Linked DNA regions of Natrinema sp. SYSU A 869. Each later gene encodes a partner of the first gene's protein in a complex. Links are inferred from orthologs where the notes say so. Each region holds a gene or a part of one and is shown in the gene's direction. Other genes may lie near its edges. The genes, in order: K6I40_RS11515, K6I40_RS24180, rpl4p, K6I40_RS24165 and rpl7ae.

Region 1 (4,429 bases):
GGATCGCCGAGACGTTGGTCGAGGAGCGACTCGCTGCCTGCGTCAATCGTCTATCGACGACCTCGACCTACCGCTGGGAGGGCGAGATTCACAACGACGACGAGGCCGTGTTGCTCGCGAAGACCACTGACGACGTGTACGACGATCTCGTCGACCGCGTCCGTGACATCCACCCCTACGACGTCCCCTGTATCGAGCGCTTCGACGAGAGCGACGTCCTCGAGTCGTTCGCAGCGTGGCGAACGGAGAGCGTCGAGTGACGGAACGGGGTTGATTCGGCCGGTGTACGTCAGACGGTCACAGACGATGACTACCCGAATTAGCAACCCTTAAAACTCGCGCACGGGTTATCACGGATATGGCTGGAACCATCGAAGTGCTCGTTCCGGGTGGCCAGGCCAATCCTGGCCCACCACTCGGTCCCGAGCTCGGACCGACGCCCGTCGACGTGCAGGCCGTCGTACAGGAAATCAACGATCAGACCGAAGCGTTCGACGGGACCGAAGTCCCCGTCACCGTCGACTACGAGGAGGACGGCTCCTTCGAGATCGACGTCGGTGTCCCGCCGACGGCGGCACTGATCAAAGACGAGGCTGATTTCGATACCGGCAGCGGCGAACCCCAGAAGGACTTCGTCGCGGATCTTTCCGTTGAACAGGTCAAGACGATCGCCGAACAGAAACACCCTGACCTGCTCGCCTACGATACGATCAACGCCGCGAAGGAGGTCGTCGGTACCTGCGCTTCGATGGGCGTCACCATCGAGGGCAACGACGCTCGAGAGTTCAAGCAGCGAGTCGACGACGGCGAGTACGACGACGTGCTCGCTGGCGAAGCGAGCGCCTGAATACGGCGCAGCGAGTGCTTCTTCGTTCTCGTAGACCCTAGTAGTGTCAGCGACGGGCACTCGAGACGCGAGTAGACGACCGTCCGTTTTCCGCGGTCCGTTCGAGCGGAGCCAACATGCCTTGGACAGGTGGCGTCGCTGTCTCTCGATTGTGACGGCCAACAGATGGAGGATGACACGGAATGGACCCGTAGAGGCGAGTTCAACCGTAGCGAGGAAGACCGTTCGGGCGGCTACCTAGATCTTGTTCGCGGGCGGGACGGTCCGGTCGTCCGGGCGCGTCGTCCCGGTCGCCCCGGACAGGACTCGGATCGTTGCACCGATACCGAGCGCACTGGCGAATCCGAGGAGGACGGCGGTGGCCGGAAACGACAGCCCAACAATCCCACTGAGGAGTGCCCCGACGAGCAGCCCGATCGCAAGTCGACTGTCACCGAGCCGTGTGGCGACGGTGCACCCGATCGCGACGAAGCCGATCGCCGTCGCAACCGGCAGGATGATCGCGCCGAATATCACCAGTGGAATTCCGAAGAATGTCCCGAGGCTCGTATCCACGATGAGATACCCCGTGCCCGTGAGTCCACTGCTGACGAGGAGACCCGGAATCCCAACGCAAAGCGAGATGATAGGACTCTGTCGCGATTTCGACACCGCCTGTGTGCCATAGTTTTGCGCTAAGCCGAGCACGATTATCATCACGAGTATTGTCGCAGCGAACTGGATTCCCACCCGAACGATCGGCTCGAGCGATCGATACAACTCGAGTTCCCCGCCGGACGGCGTTAGCATGGCGACCGAACCGATCCCCGTTGGACCAATGATATTATATAAGTCTACTGGCCACATGAACGTATGGTACAATATAACGCATAATAGAGTTTTCGGTTATTCGAAGCGTGAATAATACGTTATTGTGGTGAACTGTGATCGAACGAACGCGGCCACGCGGGATGGCTATACTTGCTGGCAGTGGTTCTGGGATGACGAGACAGCGAGGACGCTGCGAGACGAGCATACTGGCAGTTCGACGGGTTTAAGTTCAGGATGGCACTTGGTTCAAGGGAGACAGGCATCGCCTGTTTCACTGACCCGTAGGAGCAGTCCTGCGTACTACGGAGGTGAACGATGGCAGATTCGGATATTGAAACAGCAGTAGCGCGCGCACTCGAGGATTCGCCCGATCGGAACTTTACCGAAACGGTAGACCTCGCGATCAATCTGCGCGACTTAGACCTAAACGAACCGTCGAACCGCGTTGACGAGTCGATCGTCCTACCGGCCGGAACCGGCCAGGAAACTCGGATCGTCGTCATCGCCGAAGGAGAGACCGCAGTCCGCGCCGAAGAGGCGGCGGACGAGGTACTTTCGGTGGACGACGTGGCCGATCTGGACGACGACGAGGCCAAAGACATGGCCGACGAGACGGACTTCTTCATCGCCGAAGAAGCAATGATGCAAGACATCGCCCGGCACCTGGGTACCATTCTCGGTCCCCGAGGGAAGATGCCGGATCCGCTCTCGCCCGACGACGACGTCGTCGAAACCGTCAACCGGCTCAAAAACACCGTGCAGCTTCGCTCCGGCGACCGACGAACCTTCCACACGCTCGTCGGTGCCGAAGACATGGACGCCGAGGATATCGGCGACAACATCGACGTCATCCTGCGTCGCCTGCACGCTGACCTCGAGAAGGGGCCCCAGAACATCGATATCGTCTATGTGAAGACGACGATGGGCCCGTCCGTGGAGGTGGCCTAGAATGAGCGCACAGGCTGAACGCAAAACCGAGAACCTTCCCCAGTGGAAGAAAGAGGAAGTCGACGACCTCGCACAAATCATCGACGAGTACGAGAGCGTCGGCGTCGTCGGTATCGCCGGCATTCCCTCGAAGCAGCTCCAAGACATGCGCCGCGACCTGTACGGCACTGCCGTGTTGCGCGTCAGCCGCAACACCCTGCAGACGCGCGCGCTCGAGGACGCCGGACTCGGCGACCTCGTCGAGCACATCGGGGGACAGGTCGGGATCATCGCGACCGACGAGAACCCGTTCTCGCTGTACAAGGAACTCGAGGCGTCGAAGACGCCCGCACCGATCAACGAGGGCGAAATCGCCCCGAACGACATCGTGATCCCCGAAGGGGACACCGGTGTCGATCCGGGGCCGTTCGTCGGTGAACTTCAGGGTATCGGTGCGAACGCGCGCATCGAAGAAGGGTCGATCCAGGTCATGGAGGACTCGACGGTTCTCGAAGCCGGCGAGGAAGTCTCCGCCGACCTGTCGAACGTCCTCAACGAGCTCGGTATCGAGCCCAAGGAGGTCGGTCTCGACCTGCGCGCCGTCATCGCCGAGGGCGTGCTCTTCAACCCCGAGGACCTCGACATCGACATCGAGGCCTACCGGAGCGACGTGTCGACGGCCGCCGCCCGCGCACGGAACCTCTCGCTTAACGCGAGCTTCCCGACCGCGTCGACGGCCCCGACGCTCATCGCCAAGGCCACGGGCGAGGCCAAGAGCCTCGGCCTGCAGGCCGCCATCGAGGACGAAGACCTGATGCCCGACCTCGTCAGCAAGGCCGACGCACAGCTGCGTGCGCTCGCGGGCCAGATTGATGACGAGGAGGCGCTTCCTGACGAACTTCAGGACGTCGAGGCTCCCGCCGAACCGGCGGCAGCCGACGACGAAGACGAATCGGCAGACGACCAGACTGAAGACGAGGCTGAGACCGAAGAGACCGACGGCGACGATGACGACGAAGATGACGGCGACGGCGCGGCAGGTCTCGGCGAGATGTTCGGTTAATTAACGGAGGATCCAACAATGGAATACGTATACGCTGCACTCATCCTGAACGAATCGGGCGAAGAGATCAACGAAGACAACCTGACGAACGTGCTCGACGCTGCCGGCGTCGACGTCGAAGAGTCTCGCGTGAAGGCGCTCGTCGCCGCACTCGAGGACGTCGACATCGACGAGGCAGTTTCCGAGGCCGCTGCCGTCCCCGCTGGCGGGGCCGCCGCAGGCGGTGCCGCGGGTGGCGAGGCCGCTGCCGCCGACGAAGGCGGCGACGAGGAAGAAGCCGAGGAGACCAGCGACGTGCCGGACACGACGGACGAGGACGACGACGAGGACGACGAGGCCGACGGCGAGGGTCTCGGCGAACTCTTCGGATAGACTTCAGTTCCGTCGATCCGGTTTCGACGAGTTTTCAACCCCGATTTTTATCGACGCTCGACGGCGAGTGGCGATGCTGCCTGCGCGGGGAAGCAGCGATTCGCGACTCGAGTAGTACCTCGCTGAGCCGAGACCATATAAACGAGGACGCGGCCAGAGTCGGCGATGCCCGCTCCTGTCGAGATCGTCACCGAGCCGGCGCTGACACTCCAGTTGCTCGCATGGGTGGTCGCCGGCTCGCTACTGGGGTGTTGTAGCGGGCTCGTCCCCGGACTCCACGCTAACAACTTCGCGTTCCTGCTGGCCGGCGTCGTGCCGTCAGTCCCCGGGCCGCCGCTGTTCGTCGGCTGTGCGATGCTCGCGGCCGGCGTCGTCCACACCTTCTGTAACGCCGTCCCGGCGATGGCGCT
Region 2 (4,507 bases), 2.6 Mb from region 1 along the record:
CTCGTACGCTTCCGCCCGGCGATCCGACCCGGAGACCAGCCGCGCCTCGATCCCGAGGTGCGCTACGTCTCCACCGCATCCAACCAGGGATAACACATGGACGCAACAGTACGAAACCTGGACGGCGACGACGCGGGCACGGTCGAGCTCCCGGCGGTCTTCGAGACCCAGTACCGCCCGGACTTGATCGGCCGCGCCGTGCGCGCCGCGCAGGCAAACCGAAAACAGGACTACGGTGCCGACGAGTTCGCCGGCCTTCGAACGCCGGCCGAATCGTTCGGTAGCGGCCGCGGTATGGCCCACGTCCCACGACAGGAGGGTCGCGCTCGCCGCGTTCCCCAGGCCGTCAAGGGACGCAAGGCACACCCGCCGAAAGCCGAGAAAGACCAGTCCGAATCGATCAACACGAAAGCAAAGAAACTGGCCGTCCGCAGCGCGATCGCTGCGACGACCGACGCCGAACTCGTCGCCGAGCGCGGCCACGAGTTCGACGAGGACGTCGAGACTCCCGTCGTCATCGACGACGAGTTCGAGGGCCTCCACAAGACGAAAGAGGTCGTCGAATTCCTCGAGGCAGCCGGCCTCGCGGACGACATCGAACGCGCCGACGAGGGTCGCAGCGTCCGCTCCGGTCAGGGGAAAGCCCGTGGCCGCAAGTACAAGACGCCGACGTCGATCCTCTTCGTCACGTCCAGCGAGACCGGCCCATCGCGAGCGGCCCGGAACCTCGCCGGTGCGGACGTGACGACGGCCGCGGAGGTTAACGCGGAGGATCTCGCTCCCGGCGCACAGCCGGGACGACTCACCGTCTGGACCGAGAGCGCACTCGAGGAGGTGGCCGACCGATGAGCTCGGCCATCGAACACCCGCTCGTCACGGAGAAGGCGATGAACGACATGGACTTCGAGAACAAGCTCCAGTTCGTCGTCAACCCGGACGCGACCAAGCCTGAGATTCGGGACGAGGTCGAAGAGCGCTTCGAGATCTCGGTCGAGAACGTCAACACGCAGGTAACGATGAAGGGTAAAAAGAAAGCGATCGTCCGCCTCTCCGAGGAGGACGACGCACAAGAAGTCGCTTCGCGAATCGGGGTGTTCTGAGAATGGGACGACGCATTCAAGGACAACGACGCGGTCGCGGGACCTCCACATTCCGCGCCCCGTCGCACCGATACAAGGCGGACCTCGAACACAAGAAAGAGGAAGATGACAACATCGTCCGCGGGACGGTCGTCGACATCGAACACGACCCGGCCCGATCCGCGCCGATCGCTGCCGTCGAGTTCGAGGATGGCGATCAGCGCCTGATCCTCGCTCCCGAAGGCATCACCGTCGGCGAGGAGCTACAGGTCGGTGTTTCCGCGGAGATCAAGCCCGGCAACACGCTCCCGCTCGGGGAGATTCCCGAAGGAGTGCCGGTCTGTAACGTCGAGTCGAACCCTGGCGACGGCGGTCGATTCGCCCGCGCCTCGGGAACGAACGCTGACCTGATCACCCACGACCGCAAGGCGGCGGTCATTCAGCTTCCCAGCGGCGAGGTCAAGCGCCTCGATCCGCAGTGTCGAGCCACTATCGGCGTCGTCGCCGGCGGTGGCCGGACGGAGAAGCCGTTCGTCAAGGCAGGGAACAAGTATCACAAGATGAAGGCCCGGGGCACCAAGTGGCCTCGCGTCCGCGGTGTCGCCATGAACGCCGTCGACCACCCGTTCGGTGGTGGCGGCCGGCAACACCCCGGCAAACCCAAGTCCGTCTCGCGGGACGCCCCGCCGGGACGGAAGGTCGGTGACATTGCCTCCCGGAGCACCGGTCGAGGTGGCAACAAATGAGTCAGGAGTACCGAACCGGCCGTGAAGGTGAATTCACCTACCGCGGCCACACGCTCGAGGAGCTGCAGGCACTAGAGCTCGACGAGGTCGTGGAACTGCTCCCCGCACGTCAGCGGCGAAGTATCCAGCGCGGTCTCTCCGTCGAGAAGGAGAAGCTTCTCGAGGAGGCCCGCGAGAAGGGCGAAGAGGAGACGGCGAACGATCCGATTCGAACCCACCTGCGGGATATGCCGATCCTGCCGGAGTTCGTTGGCATGACCTTCGAGGTCTACAACGGACAGGCGTTCGAGCGCGTTCGCGTTGAGCCCGAAATGATCGGCCACTATCTCGGCGAGTTCCAGCTGACACGGACCTCCGTCGAGCACGGACAGGCCGGTATCGGCGCGACCCGATCGTCGAAGTTCGTCCCACTGAAGTGATCCACGCATGGGAATCAACTACTCAGTCGACGCGGATCCCGACGCCACGGCGAAAGCCATGCTTCGGGAGCGTCATATGAGCAACAAGCACAGCAAGGAGGTCGCACGCGAACTCAAGGGCCGAACCGTTGCGGAGGCCCAGGCGTACCTGCAGGACGTCATCGACGAGAACCAGTCGGTGCCCTTTAAGTCCCACAACGCCGGTGCCGGACACCGTTCCGACATCGACGGCTGGGACGCCGGCAAGTACCCGGAGAAGGTCTCCAAGGAGTTCCTCGATCTGCTCGAGAACGTTGAAGCCAACGCAGATCATCAGGGCTTCGACGGCCAATCCATGGAGATCGCCCACGTCGCCGCCCACAAGGTCGGCGAGTCCGTGGGCCGCAAGCCGCGCGCGATGGGGCGTGCGTCCTCTTGGAACACGCCGCAGGTCGACGTCGAGATTATCGTCGAAGAAGTCGACGAGGACGAAGCAGGTGATAGCTAATGGCTGACGAACACCAATTCATCGAAAACGGCCTTCAGCGGTCCCAGATCGACGAGTTCTTCCAGGAAGAACTCGGCCGTGCAGGCTACGGTGGTATGGACGTCGCCAAGACGCCGATGGGAACCCAAATCGTCCTCAAGGCCGAAAAGCCCGGGATGGTCATCGGCAAAGGCGGCGAGAACATTCGGAAGGTCACGACGGCCCTCGAGGACCGATTCAACCTCGAGGACCCCCAGATCGACGTCCAAGAGGTCGAAGAACCCGACCTCAACGCACGGATCGTCGCGGACCGACTGGCCAACGCACTCGAGCGTGGCTGGTACTTCCGGAAGGCCGGTCACACGACGATCGACCGGATCATGGAAGCCGGCGCGCTCGGCGCGGAGATCGTCCTTTCAGGGAAGGTCACCGGCGCACGATCGCGCGTTGAGAAGTTCAACCGCGGCTACATCAAGCACAACGGCGAGCCCGCCGAGACGGTCGTCGACCACGGCCAGGGCGTCGCGGTCATGAAACTCGGCACCATCGGTGTCGACGTCAAGATCATCCCGCCGGGTGCCGAGCTGCCCGACGACTTCGAAGTCAGCGAAGACATGGATCCGGAAGAGGTCGTTCCGGACGCCGTCGAAGTCAACGAGGAAGGCGGCGTCGAGGAGCTCCTCGAGGGCGAACCCGAGGAGGCCGAGGCCGCCGAAGCGGATGCCGACGCTGCGGCTGAGGAAGCCGCCGAATCCGACGCCGAGGCCGACCTCGACGAGGACGTCGTCGAGGAGGTCATCGAAGAAGAGGTCGAGGCTGACGCCGACGAGGAGTTCGAGGACGTTGAGGTCCCCGACGGCGACGAAGACGTCGAGGAAGAGCTCGAAGAGCTCGAGGAAGACGTCGAAGCGGAAGCCGAGGAACTCGTCGAGGAGATGGAAGACGAGGACGCGGACACCGAAGCGGACGAAGCAGACGCAGACGAGGGAGGTGACGCCTGATGGCGATCATCCACGTCGAAGAGATCCGCGACATGACGCCTCCTGAACGGCAGGAGGAACTCGAGGAGCTCGAGACCGAGCTGCTGAACGCGAAGTCCGTCCTCGCGGCCGGTGGGGCCCCGGAGAATCCGGGCCGTATCGGCGAACTGGGTCGCACCATCGCGCGGATCAAGACGATCCAGCGCGAGGAAGGCGACCTGGATGACGAAGTCGAAGCGGACGCCGAATAACACAACCACACCAATGGCACTGACACCCGAGACGCTGCCGCGACACGAACTCAACGGACTCCCCGTCCGAGTCGTCGAGAGCGACGACTCCTCGCGAGTGGGTCTGGAGGGTCGCGTCGTCATCGAGACGACGAAGACCCTGTCGATAGAAGTCCGGACTGACGGCGAGTCTCGGGTCGTGATGGTGCCGAAATCGGGCTCGACGTTCGAGTTCGCGATTACAGATGACGCCGCCGACCTCGCGAAGGGGTCGGGGACTGCGTCCAAACTGGCCGACACTCAACCCAACTCGACCGATGAATCGGACGAGTCGGACCGAGCTGGCGGCGATGCCGCCAGCTGTCGTAGCGATGGTCTCTCACGGGACCACCGCGACGCTGCCGGCGAGGATGTAGCCTACGTTACGGTCGATGGATCGCGGCTGCTCTCACGACCCGCCCGACGCACGGAAACGAGTGGTGACTCACCATGGCAATAGGACTAGACGTTGAAACCCCTCCGGAACCAGAGAACCCGGAGGAATACGACTACGAGAAGTGTCCGTTCTACGGCGAGCTCTCCGTTCG
Region 3 (2,974 bases), 2.6 Mb from region 1 along the record:
AGGGAAGCGAGGTCGTGCGAACGGAGGAGGCTCTGTTCGCGACGCTCGCTCCCCTCTCACTGAGAGAGTGATAGAATGCCACAAGCAAATACACCACGCAAAGGCTCACTCGGGTTCGGTCCACGAAAGCGTGCGACCAGCGAGGTCCCACGCTTCAATTCGTGGCCGGACGACGACGGACAGCCGACGCTCCAGGGCTTCGCGGGCTATAAGGCCGGCATGACCCACGTCGTCATGGTCGACGATAAAGCGAACTCGCCGACCGAAGGGATGGAAGAGACCGTCCCTGTGACGATCGTGGAGACGCCGCCGATGCGCGCCGTCGCACTGCGAGCGTACGAAGACACGCCGTACGGTATGAAGCCGATAACCGAGGTCTGGACCGACGAGTTCGTTCCTGAACTCGATCGCGTTCTGGACCTTCCCGGTGACGAGCACGACACCGACGCTGCCACGGACGAGCTCCGTGGCCTCCACGAGGAGGGTCGCGTCGATGACGTCCGCGTCATCACCCACACGGTTCCGGGGGACATTCCCTCGGTGCCCAAGAAGAAACCGGACGTGATGGAAACGCGCGTCGGCGGCGGCTCCGTCGACGACCGCGTCGACTTCGCCCTCGAGATCATCGAGGACGGTGGCGAACACGTCATGAACGACGTGTTCCGCGCCGGCGAGTACGTCGACGCGAGCGGCGTCACGAAAGGCAAAGGGACCCAAGGCCCCGTCAAGCGATGGGGCGTCCAGAAACGCAAGGGCAAACACGCCCGGCAGGGCTGGCGTCGCCGCATTGGCAACCTCGGCCCCTGGAACCCGTCCCGCGTCCGCTCGACGGTCCCGCAGCAGGGCCAGATGGGCTACCATCAGCGGACGGAACTGAACAAGCGCCTCGTCGACATCGGCGACGGCGCAGACGCGACGGTCGACGGCGGCTTCGTCAATTACGGCGAAGTCGACGGACCACACGCGTTGATCAAGGGCTCGCTCCCCGGGCCACAGCAGCGTCTCGTACGCTTCCGCCCGGCGATCCGACCCGGAGACCAGCCGCGCCTCGATCCCGAGGTGCGCTACGTCTCCACCGCATCCAACCAGGGATAACACATGGACGCAACAGTACGAAACCTGGACGGCGACGACGCGGGCACGGTCGAGCTCCCGGCGGTCTTCGAGACCCAGTACCGCCCGGACTTGATCGGCCGCGCCGTGCGCGCCGCGCAGGCAAACCGAAAACAGGACTACGGTGCCGACGAGTTCGCCGGCCTTCGAACGCCGGCCGAATCGTTCGGTAGCGGCCGCGGTATGGCCCACGTCCCACGACAGGAGGGTCGCGCTCGCCGCGTTCCCCAGGCCGTCAAGGGACGCAAGGCACACCCGCCGAAAGCCGAGAAAGACCAGTCCGAATCGATCAACACGAAAGCAAAGAAACTGGCCGTCCGCAGCGCGATCGCTGCGACGACCGACGCCGAACTCGTCGCCGAGCGCGGCCACGAGTTCGACGAGGACGTCGAGACTCCCGTCGTCATCGACGACGAGTTCGAGGGCCTCCACAAGACGAAAGAGGTCGTCGAATTCCTCGAGGCAGCCGGCCTCGCGGACGACATCGAACGCGCCGACGAGGGTCGCAGCGTCCGCTCCGGTCAGGGGAAAGCCCGTGGCCGCAAGTACAAGACGCCGACGTCGATCCTCTTCGTCACGTCCAGCGAGACCGGCCCATCGCGAGCGGCCCGGAACCTCGCCGGTGCGGACGTGACGACGGCCGCGGAGGTTAACGCGGAGGATCTCGCTCCCGGCGCACAGCCGGGACGACTCACCGTCTGGACCGAGAGCGCACTCGAGGAGGTGGCCGACCGATGAGCTCGGCCATCGAACACCCGCTCGTCACGGAGAAGGCGATGAACGACATGGACTTCGAGAACAAGCTCCAGTTCGTCGTCAACCCGGACGCGACCAAGCCTGAGATTCGGGACGAGGTCGAAGAGCGCTTCGAGATCTCGGTCGAGAACGTCAACACGCAGGTAACGATGAAGGGTAAAAAGAAAGCGATCGTCCGCCTCTCCGAGGAGGACGACGCACAAGAAGTCGCTTCGCGAATCGGGGTGTTCTGAGAATGGGACGACGCATTCAAGGACAACGACGCGGTCGCGGGACCTCCACATTCCGCGCCCCGTCGCACCGATACAAGGCGGACCTCGAACACAAGAAAGAGGAAGATGACAACATCGTCCGCGGGACGGTCGTCGACATCGAACACGACCCGGCCCGATCCGCGCCGATCGCTGCCGTCGAGTTCGAGGATGGCGATCAGCGCCTGATCCTCGCTCCCGAAGGCATCACCGTCGGCGAGGAGCTACAGGTCGGTGTTTCCGCGGAGATCAAGCCCGGCAACACGCTCCCGCTCGGGGAGATTCCCGAAGGAGTGCCGGTCTGTAACGTCGAGTCGAACCCTGGCGACGGCGGTCGATTCGCCCGCGCCTCGGGAACGAACGCTGACCTGATCACCCACGACCGCAAGGCGGCGGTCATTCAGCTTCCCAGCGGCGAGGTCAAGCGCCTCGATCCGCAGTGTCGAGCCACTATCGGCGTCGTCGCCGGCGGTGGCCGGACGGAGAAGCCGTTCGTCAAGGCAGGGAACAAGTATCACAAGATGAAGGCCCGGGGCACCAAGTGGCCTCGCGTCCGCGGTGTCGCCATGAACGCCGTCGACCACCCGTTCGGTGGTGGCGGCCGGCAACACCCCGGCAAACCCAAGTCCGTCTCGCGGGACGCCCCGCCGGGACGGAAGGTCGGTGACATTGCCTCCCGGAGCACCGGTCGAGGTGGCAACAAATGAGTCAGGAGTACCGAACCGGCCGTGAAGGTGAATTCACCTACCGCGGCCACACGCTCGAGGAGCTGCAGGCACTAGAGCTCGACGAGGTCGTGGAACTGCTCCCCGCACGTCAGCGGCGAAGTATCCAGCGCGGTCTCTCCGTCGAGA
Region 4 (4,442 bases), 2.6 Mb from region 1 along the record:
CCGTCCTCGGCGTCGTCTTCGACGCCTTCTGGAAGGCCAATAAGTGGAACCTGAAACTCGCCATCGAAGATCTCGCCGACGAGGGCGGCGAGTCCGAGAGCGGGCCGGACGTCGTCACCATCGACTAGAGCAGCGCCTCGAGGCGAACCGGTGTTCGTCGATCAGCAGTCACGGGTCGCATCCTGACTCGAGACGATTTTCATTCGCGGTGTTGCGATGCAACGCTCGCGATTTGTATTCAGAGAAGTGCGCTGGCTGGGATTTGAACTACGTCCAGACGTGCTCATAGTTCGAGAGACCAAAGGTCTCTCGTCATCAAACGAAGCCGTCGGCTTCGCGGACAGGGCGATTCCTCCGGAATCGCTTGCAGTCGGCGCGAAGCGCCGACGACCTCGCGAATTCTGGCAGGACGTAGTCCCGCTGACCTCGCGGGAGTGGTTCGAAAGGTGCAAACGCACCTTTCGTCATCACGAGACGGCGGAGCCGTCTCGAACGACTTCGCTCCCGCTTAGCTCCGATTCGCTCAGTCACGAAAGACGAGAAGCGTCTTTCGAACGATTTCGCTGCACGCGACTGACCTGATTCAAACCCGAACGATTTTTCGATACTCGAACCCCTCGCTTCGCTCGTCGGTATTGAGTATCGAAAAATGCGCTGGCTGGGATTTGAACCCAGGTTGTGACCATGGCAAGGTCACGTGATACCACTACACTACCAGCGCGCTCGATCAGCACTGCACCATCAGACACTCTGTCTCGAGTGTAACTGGACGATAGCACCACATATATTTATAAATGACGAACCTCGAGCGAGACGCTCGCCGCGACCTCGTCCGAGCGACTCGATTCGATGCTCGCAGTTGGTGACGGATTCGGAGTCACAGCCGCTGATTCGAGGTCACCGATACGGCTCGAGGAGACGACTACACGACTGGCGTGCACACGCTATGCGGTGCTCGCCGAAATTGTTCGCCGTAGAAGTGCGCTGGCTGGGAGTTTGAACAACGCGAAGACGACCCAGCTCGCTCACGCCGTTCGCTCGCGGTCGTCGGCGCTGCGCGCCGACTGCTCGAGGGATCTCTGATCCCTCGCTGGCTGCGACTTCTCTCGTTCAAATCCGAACGATTTTTCGATACTCAAACTCCTCGCTTCGCTCGTCGGTATTGAGTATCGAAAAATGCGCTGGCTGGGATTTGAACCCAGGTTGTGACCATGGCAAGGTCACGTGATACCACTACACTACCAGCGCCCTGCTGCACTCATACCTACTGCCGGATAGGTGTATAAGGGTTGCGAATCGATCCGGCATCGGCATGCCGCAGCATGCCGATTCTCGAGTAATCGAGTCGACAGACCACCCCGTGTAGAGGCGATATCGTCCGTTTCTTCTCGCAGGCCGCCTGTGATTAGTTACCGCGAGTGAGTGTGTGTCTGTTCGGCATGAATTCGGGGGTGAGAGGCGTTGACAGCCGGGATCGAATCCGCTATTCTTTTAAGACCCTCTCCGCAATATATCGCTACAGTCTAGTGACGCGGCGTCGAAGCGTCTCGGCATGACTGTCAGCGTACTCGTGCCGTCGTCGATCAGTCGGGAAGCCGAAGACAAACGCGAGGCAACCCGAAAGCTCGGATATGTCGCCCGCGCGGCGACGATCTTCCGGGCAGATCGCCTGGTCGTCTATCCCGATCGGGATGGAGAAACCGGGCAGTTCGACGGTGGGTTCGTACAAACCGTGTTGCGGTACGCCGCAACGCCCCCATACCTCCGCAACGAGGCATGGGGGATGCGGGACGAACTGGAGTACGCGGGCGTCTTGCCGCCGCTCCGCGCCATGTCACAGACCGGCTCCGAATCTACCGGTTCGGGGTCGTCAAGACAAGGAATCGTGACCGAGGTCGGACCTGAAGGGCGCGTCCGGGTCAATTGCGGACTGCAACACCCAATCTCCCTCAACGTACCGCCGAAAATGGCGGTCGAAGAGGGGGAGCGCGTGACCGTCAGGATCTCTTCGCGACGACCGGTCCGGGCGAAGCTCATCGATGATCCCCTTCCGGGGCTTTCGATCGAGCAGACGGACCTGCAGGCAGCACTCGGCCGTGAGGATGCCGGCGTTCGTATCGCGGCCTCCCGATTCGGTGAGCATCTCACCGTCGGGCGGCTCAAGACGTTGGCCGGACGCGTCCAGCACGACGGGATGACCGTCGCCTTCGGCGCGCCCGAGAGAGGGCTGCCGGCTATCCTCGGAATCGAGGAATCGGCCATCGAAGCGGCATCCGGACAAGATGGCGCGGCCGATAACGGAGTCGAACCCACTGCCGATCCGGGGTTCGACCTCTGGCTAAACACGGTTCCGGATCAGGGAAGCGAGGTCGTGCGAACGGAGGAGGCTCTGTTCGCGACGCTCGCTCCCCTCTCACTGAGAGAGTGATAGAATGCCACAAGCAAATACACCACGCAAAGGCTCACTCGGGTTCGGTCCACGAAAGCGTGCGACCAGCGAGGTCCCACGCTTCAATTCGTGGCCGGACGACGACGGACAGCCGACGCTCCAGGGCTTCGCGGGCTATAAGGCCGGCATGACCCACGTCGTCATGGTCGACGATAAAGCGAACTCGCCGACCGAAGGGATGGAAGAGACCGTCCCTGTGACGATCGTGGAGACGCCGCCGATGCGCGCCGTCGCACTGCGAGCGTACGAAGACACGCCGTACGGTATGAAGCCGATAACCGAGGTCTGGACCGACGAGTTCGTTCCTGAACTCGATCGCGTTCTGGACCTTCCCGGTGACGAGCACGACACCGACGCTGCCACGGACGAGCTCCGTGGCCTCCACGAGGAGGGTCGCGTCGATGACGTCCGCGTCATCACCCACACGGTTCCGGGGGACATTCCCTCGGTGCCCAAGAAGAAACCGGACGTGATGGAAACGCGCGTCGGCGGCGGCTCCGTCGACGACCGCGTCGACTTCGCCCTCGAGATCATCGAGGACGGTGGCGAACACGTCATGAACGACGTGTTCCGCGCCGGCGAGTACGTCGACGCGAGCGGCGTCACGAAAGGCAAAGGGACCCAAGGCCCCGTCAAGCGATGGGGCGTCCAGAAACGCAAGGGCAAACACGCCCGGCAGGGCTGGCGTCGCCGCATTGGCAACCTCGGCCCCTGGAACCCGTCCCGCGTCCGCTCGACGGTCCCGCAGCAGGGCCAGATGGGCTACCATCAGCGGACGGAACTGAACAAGCGCCTCGTCGACATCGGCGACGGCGCAGACGCGACGGTCGACGGCGGCTTCGTCAATTACGGCGAAGTCGACGGACCACACGCGTTGATCAAGGGCTCGCTCCCCGGGCCACAGCAGCGTCTCGTACGCTTCCGCCCGGCGATCCGACCCGGAGACCAGCCGCGCCTCGATCCCGAGGTGCGCTACGTCTCCACCGCATCCAACCAGGGATAACACATGGACGCAACAGTACGAAACCTGGACGGCGACGACGCGGGCACGGTCGAGCTCCCGGCGGTCTTCGAGACCCAGTACCGCCCGGACTTGATCGGCCGCGCCGTGCGCGCCGCGCAGGCAAACCGAAAACAGGACTACGGTGCCGACGAGTTCGCCGGCCTTCGAACGCCGGCCGAATCGTTCGGTAGCGGCCGCGGTATGGCCCACGTCCCACGACAGGAGGGTCGCGCTCGCCGCGTTCCCCAGGCCGTCAAGGGACGCAAGGCACACCCGCCGAAAGCCGAGAAAGACCAGTCCGAATCGATCAACACGAAAGCAAAGAAACTGGCCGTCCGCAGCGCGATCGCTGCGACGACCGACGCCGAACTCGTCGCCGAGCGCGGCCACGAGTTCGACGAGGACGTCGAGACTCCCGTCGTCATCGACGACGAGTTCGAGGGCCTCCACAAGACGAAAGAGGTCGTCGAATTCCTCGAGGCAGCCGGCCTCGCGGACGACATCGAACGCGCCGACGAGGGTCGCAGCGTCCGCTCCGGTCAGGGGAAAGCCCGTGGCCGCAAGTACAAGACGCCGACGTCGATCCTCTTCGTCACGTCCAGCGAGACCGGCCCATCGCGAGCGGCCCGGAACCTCGCCGGTGCGGACGTGACGACGGCCGCGGAGGTTAACGCGGAGGATCTCGCTCCCGGCGCACAGCCGGGACGACTCACCGTCTGGACCGAGAGCGCACTCGAGGAGGTGGCCGACCGATGAGCTCGGCCATCGAACACCCGCTCGTCACGGAGAAGGCGATGAACGACATGGACTTCGAGAACAAGCTCCAGTTCGTCGTCAACCCGGACGCGACCAAGCCTGAGATTCGGGACGAGGTCGAAGAGCGCTTCGAGATCTCGGTCGAGAACGTCAACACGCAGGTAACGATGAAGGGTAAAAAGAAAGCGATCGTCCGCCTCTCCGAGGAGGACGACGCACAAGAAGTCGCTTCGC
Region 5 (4,526 bases), 580 kb from region 1 along the record:
ATGGGGTCCGACGGTCGCACCGTCGCCCTCGAGCGCCTCGCAGAGTTCCCCCGCCCGATCGAACAGTTCCGCCGCGTTTCGGGCGTCAGGAGCGGTTACCAGGACGTTCTCGCCGTCGAGAGCGAACGCTCCCGCGGCCAGCCCGGCAGCGCTTGATTTGCCGCGGCCGCGATCGGCCTCGAGCACAACGGCCTGTTCGGCCTCACGAAGCGACTCGAAAGCGGCGACGGCGTCGACCTGATCGGCCGTGAGACAGGCCTCGTAGGCGGCGACCGGAAATCGGTGGTCCGGGGGCGGAGTCGGGGTATCCGTTGCCAGCCGCGGGGCTGGATCGGTCAGCCCATCGGCCTCGAGTCGATCGGTCTCGAGGTCGACGATCGCGATGCCGCGGTGTGCCCGCAGCGTCCCGACGAGGCGGCGTTTGAATCGGCTGGTGACGTCGTCCAGTTCGAACGGTGGGATGGCGAGCGATTCGTCGAACGCGCCGCGGCGGTCCGGCCACGCCTCGAGAGCCGGCGTCAGCAAAACGAGCAGGCCGCCACCGTCAACCGCGCCGGTGACTTTGCCGAGCGCGTTCGGCTGGAGACCGTCGTGGACATCGACGGCAATCACATCCCGTGTCGTCCCGAGGAGCTCGCTCGCGTTGACCTGTGAGAACTGTTCGCAGCGGAGTCTGTTGTCGGGACCGACCAGCGTCGTACCAGTGATCGGCACCGAGAGAGCATCGAGAATCGACTCGAGGGCGTCGTATCCGCGCTCGCGGTCGCCGGCGAGAACGAGTAGCCGGCGTTCGTTGACCCGTTGGGCTTCCTCGCGGAGTGACTCGGCGAGGCCGACGGCATCGACATCCATGTGTTCGGCTTGGGTCCTCGAGAGTAATAGGCCACGGAACGCCGACGACCGGACCGAAAGTCGAGGACGGCTATCGGCGAAACGGATCCGACGGACGTAGATACCACATTGCTTGCCCGGGGGTGTGATGGTGCCAGTGATCGTCGTCGAAGAACCCCGGATTTCGCCATCGGAACCGGCCGTTCGCCGTGTACGAGAACGGTTCGGGGAGTTCGGGCACGGTCACGACGGCCCGCTGGCACGCGGTGAACGATCGGTGGGCCGCATCACTCGTGGGGTGAAACGAGTGGTCCGCCGCGTCCTCGGAGCGGTCGCCTCGAGTTCGGATCTCGACCTTATCGGCCGGATGCGCGGCGGTATCGACGCCCTCGAGTCGCTGATCGAAGTGATCGACGAGTCGGACGGTATCGGCGTCGAACCCGTCGCGACCGCCGACGATAGTCGCCGTCGTCTCGAGAACGAGCCACGCGCGCTTGGGCCCGGTCGCCACCTGAACGCGGTCCCACCGATCGAATCCGCCGGGCCGGGTCCGACTTCGGATTCGCGAGGCCCCAACGGGAGTCAGCGAGTCGGCGGCGTTCGCCGGAACAGCGGCCAACGAATCAATTCCGGCACAGTCGCTACCGCCTGTCGAGAACGTTTCACCGAGTGCCCATGGGAGTTCGTCCGGGACGGAAACGTCGGTGTAGACATGCGTCTCGAGGCGTGTCGAGTGGGGAACGGCGGCGACCACGTTCATGTCGGCACTCCAGCTATCACTGCAGAATCCGTACGACCGTCCGTCTGCGTCACACGCCCGTTCGACCGTCAACCGGGCGTCTTCGCCGACGACGGCAACGATCGTCTCCGCTGCGAGCGCCGATCTCACTGTCTCCTCATCCTCGGTCGCAGCGAAGACGGCGAGATCGGCATCGGTCGGGTCGTTAACCCGCCTGACGTCGTCGACTCGTATCGTGACGGCGTCGGCGACGAAGATTGATTTTCCTCGCAGTCGCCGCGCGGGGGACTCGGCCGTCCGTGAACTGTTAGAGGGAGCACCACAACCGGCAGCGACACCGGCGAATCCGGTCACGGCCGCTGCGAGGAGGGCACGGCGGGAGCGTCGGGGCATACGCCCCTTATCTGTCGGAATCGAAATATATCTGTGGATACCCGGCGCGGTCGTCTCCGAAACCGCGTTCGCTCCGATCGATCCGTCTATGGGTATCGATCGCACGGCTTCGTACGTTTGAACACGCTTTTAAGGGGGGCAACGCTATTCGAGTGTACACCCTACGCGGGGTTGATGATGCTCCTAGCTTTACAGGACTCCGCCGGGATCGGCCCGGCACGGGCACCCAGTGCCCGGACGGCAGGGGAGCGCGAGCCCACGTGTAGGAGAGGTGAACAACCAATGTCAGTTTACGTAACCACCGACATCCCAGCCGACCTCGCTGACGACGCTCTCGAAGCGCTCGAGGTCGCACGAGACACAGGCCGAGTAAAGAAAGGAACGAACGAAACCACAAAGGCGATCGAGCGCGGCAACGCCGAGCTCGTCTACGTCGCCGAGGACGTCTCCCCGGAGGAGATCGTCATGCATCTCCCCGAACTCGCCGAGGAAAAGGGAATTCCCGTCGTCTTCATCGAGACGCAGGACGACGTCGGCCACGCAGCCGGCCTCGAGGTCGGCTCGGCCGCCGCGGCGGTCGTCGATGCCGGCGAGGCGGAAGATGACGTCGAGGACATCGCCGATAAGGTCGAGGACCTCGACTGAGGTGATCAGAGATGAGTGCTGAAGAGGAAGAAAGCGGCTCTACGCCCGCCGAGGTCATCGAGATCGTCGGCAAGACCGGCATGCACGGCGAAGCCATGCAGGTCAAATGCCGAATCAAGGAGGGCGAGAACCAGGGACGCATCATCACCCGTAACTGCCTCGGGCCGGTCCGCGAAGGAGACGTACTCCAGCTCCGCGAGACCGCCCGCGAGGCCGACTCCATCGGAGGACAATAATGGTCGAGAAACGAACCTGCGACTACACGGGCGAAGAGATCGAACCCGGCACGGGCATCATGTACGTCCAGACGGACGGCACCGTGCTCCACTTCGTCGACTCCAAGGCGGAGAAAAACTTCAAGCTCGGGCGCGAACCGCGCGACCTCGAGTGGACCGAAGAAGGTCGTCGCGGCAAGGGTCCCACACAGGCCGACACGCCTTCCGACGAGGAAGCCGACCAGACCGAGCAGGTCGAGGCCGGCGAAGACGAGGACCTTGAGACGGAAGCCGAAGCCGTCGACGACGACGAGGAAGACGTGCCCGCCGGGGACGAAACCGTCGACGAGACCGAGGAGTCCGAGGCCGAAGAAGCATGAGCGATCACGAACGCACCTTCGTGATGGTCAAGCCCGACGCCTTCGGGCGCGGACTGGTGGGCGAAGTCGTCTCTCGACTTGAGGACCGCGGGCTCAAGCTCGTCGGTATCAAGGTCGAGAACATGCCCCGTGCACGAGCGGAAGAGCACTACAGCGAACACGAGGACAAGCCGTTCTATGACGGCCTCGTAGACTTTATCACCTCGGGACCGGTCGTCCCGATGGTCTGGGAGGGCCAGGACGTGACCCGACAGGTCCGCCAGATGATCGGTGAAACCGACCCGCTCGAGGCCGACCCCGGGACGATCCGGGGCGACTATGCGCTCGATCTCGGTCGGAACGTCGTTCACGCCGCCGACCACGAGGACGAGGGCGCGAATGAACGCGAAATCGGAATCCACTTCGACGACGACGAGCTGATCGACTACGATCAGCACGACGCTGAGTGGCTCTACGAATAACTCCCTCGACGCACCCACGGTAACGGTTCGGACGTCACCGGGCTGCGTTGTGACGAGGATGATTCGCTCCATCGATTCTTCTCAACGGACTCAATTCGAGAGTGGGAACGCTGCGACCGATCTCTCGCGGCCGATCGTCTGCCACTCCATCGGACTCTGCTCCGTGTTCGAGACGAGGCAGCGGTCGATTTCTCAATCCGAAACATACGCCGACTTGGATTCGGAATGAAACGAACCGTTTCGACAGATGCTGGACTAGTCAGACTGAGCAGCGGTCCAAATCGTGAGTATTCGATGCCGTCTCCCCGTTGCCCGCTTCGTTGAAATTCAGCTACGTACCGCTTTACGGCTTTAGCGGTAGTATCTGTGAAACCTATCCGTTAGGATCGTCGAGATAGTGTAATATTTAACACAGGTATTTTCTAGGGAGACGTAAGGTCTAATGTGACGGCTGTTGAAGGGATCCGTGGTGGTTTCGAATGGTAACACACGGTAGGTGGTTTGTGGATGCGTGAAACGGAGGGAGCGGCCACGTTGACAGCGGACGTGACGCCGTCGCTGGACCTCGTTTTCGATCTGCTTTCGAACAGTCGACGACGATACGTCCTCTACTATCTCAACGATCAGTCGGATGGTGTCGCAACGATTGAAGACCTCACCGAGAGCGTTATCACCCTCGAGGAGGTGACGGTGCGTGGCGACGCGGACGAGGAGTCGACCGCGAGTTTGACGGCCGGCCACGACTCGCCGGACCAGCAAGCCGAGGTCCAGATGGAACTCCAACACATCCACCTGCCGAAACTCGAGGATGCGGGAGTTCTCGAACAAGATCGGCGTAGCGAGACGGTTCGGTACTGGAGCC

The links.
Region 2: K6I40_RS11515 (region 1) and K6I40_RS24180 share a complex: the UniProt entries of both Methanocaldococcus jannaschii proteins name them as parts of the 50S ribosomal subunit. The link is inferred for Natrinema sp. SYSU A 869 from one-to-one orthologs.
Region 3: K6I40_RS11515 (region 1) and rpl4p share a complex: the UniProt entries of both Methanocaldococcus jannaschii proteins name them as parts of the 50S ribosomal subunit. The link is inferred for Natrinema sp. SYSU A 869 from one-to-one orthologs.
Region 4: K6I40_RS11515 (region 1) and K6I40_RS24165 share a complex: the UniProt entries of both Methanocaldococcus jannaschii proteins name them as parts of the 50S ribosomal subunit. The link is inferred for Natrinema sp. SYSU A 869 from one-to-one orthologs.
Region 5: K6I40_RS11515 (region 1) and rpl7ae share a complex: the UniProt entries of both Methanocaldococcus jannaschii proteins name them as parts of the 50S ribosomal subunit. The link is inferred for Natrinema sp. SYSU A 869 from one-to-one orthologs.

Annotation. Positions count from the first base shown.
Region 1 is NZ_CP082249.1:667,826-672,254, reverse strand. The notes cover bases 904-3,788. They hold K6I40_RS11515 (50S ribosomal protein L1), read left to right. Parts: upstream 904-1,972; coding sequence 1,973-2,605; downstream 2,606-3,788. Other genes in these bases: rpl12p (50S ribosomal protein P1), read left to right, coding at 3,666-3,788; K6I40_RS11510 (50S ribosomal protein L10), read left to right, coding at 2,607-3,647; K6I40_RS11520 (hypothetical protein), read right to left, coding at 1,085-1,636. Also shown: divalent-cation tolerance protein CutA, read left to right, coding at 1-260; K6I40_RS11525 (50S ribosomal protein L11), read left to right, coding at 359-847; more of rpl12p, read left to right, coding at 3,789-4,019; K6I40_RS11500 (tripartite tricarboxylate transporter permease), read left to right, coding at 4,185-4,429. UniProt on the Methanocaldococcus jannaschii protein: Probably involved in E site tRNA release. Binds directly to 23S rRNA. Protein L1 is also a translational repressor protein, it controls the translation of its operon by binding to its mRNA.
Region 2 is NZ_CP082249.1:3,231,928-3,236,434, forward strand. The notes cover bases 1-2,963. They hold K6I40_RS24180 (50S ribosomal protein L2), read left to right. Parts: upstream 1-1,102; coding sequence 1,103-1,825; downstream 1,826-2,963. Other genes in these bases: K6I40_RS24165 (50S ribosomal protein L3), read left to right, coding at 1-93; rpl4p (50S ribosomal protein L4), read left to right, coding at 97-849; K6I40_RS24175 (50S ribosomal protein L23), read left to right, coding at 846-1,100; K6I40_RS24185 (30S ribosomal protein S19), read left to right, coding at 1,822-2,244; K6I40_RS24190 (50S ribosomal protein L22), read left to right, coding at 2,252-2,731. Outside these bases: more of K6I40_RS24195, read left to right, coding at 2,964-3,711; rpmC (50S ribosomal protein L29), read left to right, coding at 3,711-3,941; K6I40_RS24205 (ribonuclease P protein component 1), read left to right, coding at 3,955-4,419; K6I40_RS24210 (30S ribosomal protein S17), read left to right, coding at 4,410-4,507. UniProt on the Methanocaldococcus jannaschii protein: One of the primary rRNA binding proteins. Required for association of the 30S and 50S subunits to form the 70S ribosome, for tRNA binding and peptide bond formation. It has been suggested to have peptidyltransferase activity; this is somewhat controversial.
Region 3 is NZ_CP082249.1:3,230,926-3,233,899, forward strand. It holds rpl4p (50S ribosomal protein L4), read left to right. Parts: upstream 1-1,098; coding sequence 1,099-1,851; downstream 1,852-2,974. Other genes in the region: K6I40_RS24160 (RNA methyltransferase), read left to right, coding at 1-71; K6I40_RS24165 (50S ribosomal protein L3), read left to right, coding at 76-1,095; K6I40_RS24175 (50S ribosomal protein L23), read left to right, coding at 1,848-2,102; K6I40_RS24180 (50S ribosomal protein L2), read left to right, coding at 2,105-2,827; K6I40_RS24185 (30S ribosomal protein S19), read left to right, coding at 2,824-2,974. UniProt on the Methanocaldococcus jannaschii protein: One of the primary rRNA binding proteins, this protein initially binds near the 5'-end of the 23S rRNA. It is important during the early stages of 50S assembly.
Region 4 is NZ_CP082249.1:3,228,569-3,233,010, forward strand. What follows is about bases 1,545-4,442. They hold K6I40_RS24165 (50S ribosomal protein L3), read left to right. Parts: upstream 1,545-2,432; coding sequence 2,433-3,452; downstream 3,453-4,442. Other genes in these bases: K6I40_RS24160 (RNA methyltransferase), read left to right, coding at 1,553-2,428; rpl4p (50S ribosomal protein L4), read left to right, coding at 3,456-4,208; K6I40_RS24175 (50S ribosomal protein L23), read left to right, coding at 4,205-4,442. Also shown: K6I40_RS24145 (DUF4112 domain-containing protein), read left to right, coding at 1-128. UniProt on the Methanocaldococcus jannaschii protein: One of the primary rRNA binding proteins, it binds directly near the 3'-end of the 23S rRNA, where it nucleates assembly of the 50S subunit.
Region 5 is NZ_CP082249.1:89,844-94,369, reverse strand. Bases 945-3,926 are described here. They hold rpl7ae (50S ribosomal protein L7Ae), read left to right. Parts: upstream 945-2,245; coding sequence 2,246-2,608; downstream 2,609-3,926. Other genes in these bases: ndk (nucleoside-diphosphate kinase), read left to right, coding at 3,200-3,664; K6I40_RS08535 (50S ribosomal protein L24e), read left to right, coding at 2,844-3,203; K6I40_RS08540 (30S ribosomal protein S28e), read left to right, coding at 2,620-2,844; K6I40_RS08550 (hypothetical protein), read right to left, coding at 945-1,963. In the rest of the region: tRNA(Met) cytidine acetyltransferase TmcA, read right to left, coding at 1-852; more of K6I40_RS08550, read right to left, coding at 923-944; K6I40_RS08525 (hypothetical protein), read left to right, coding at 4,172-4,526. UniProt on the Methanocaldococcus jannaschii protein: Multifunctional RNA-binding protein that recognizes the K-turn motif in ribosomal RNA, the RNA component of RNase P, box H/ACA, box C/D and box C'/D' sRNAs.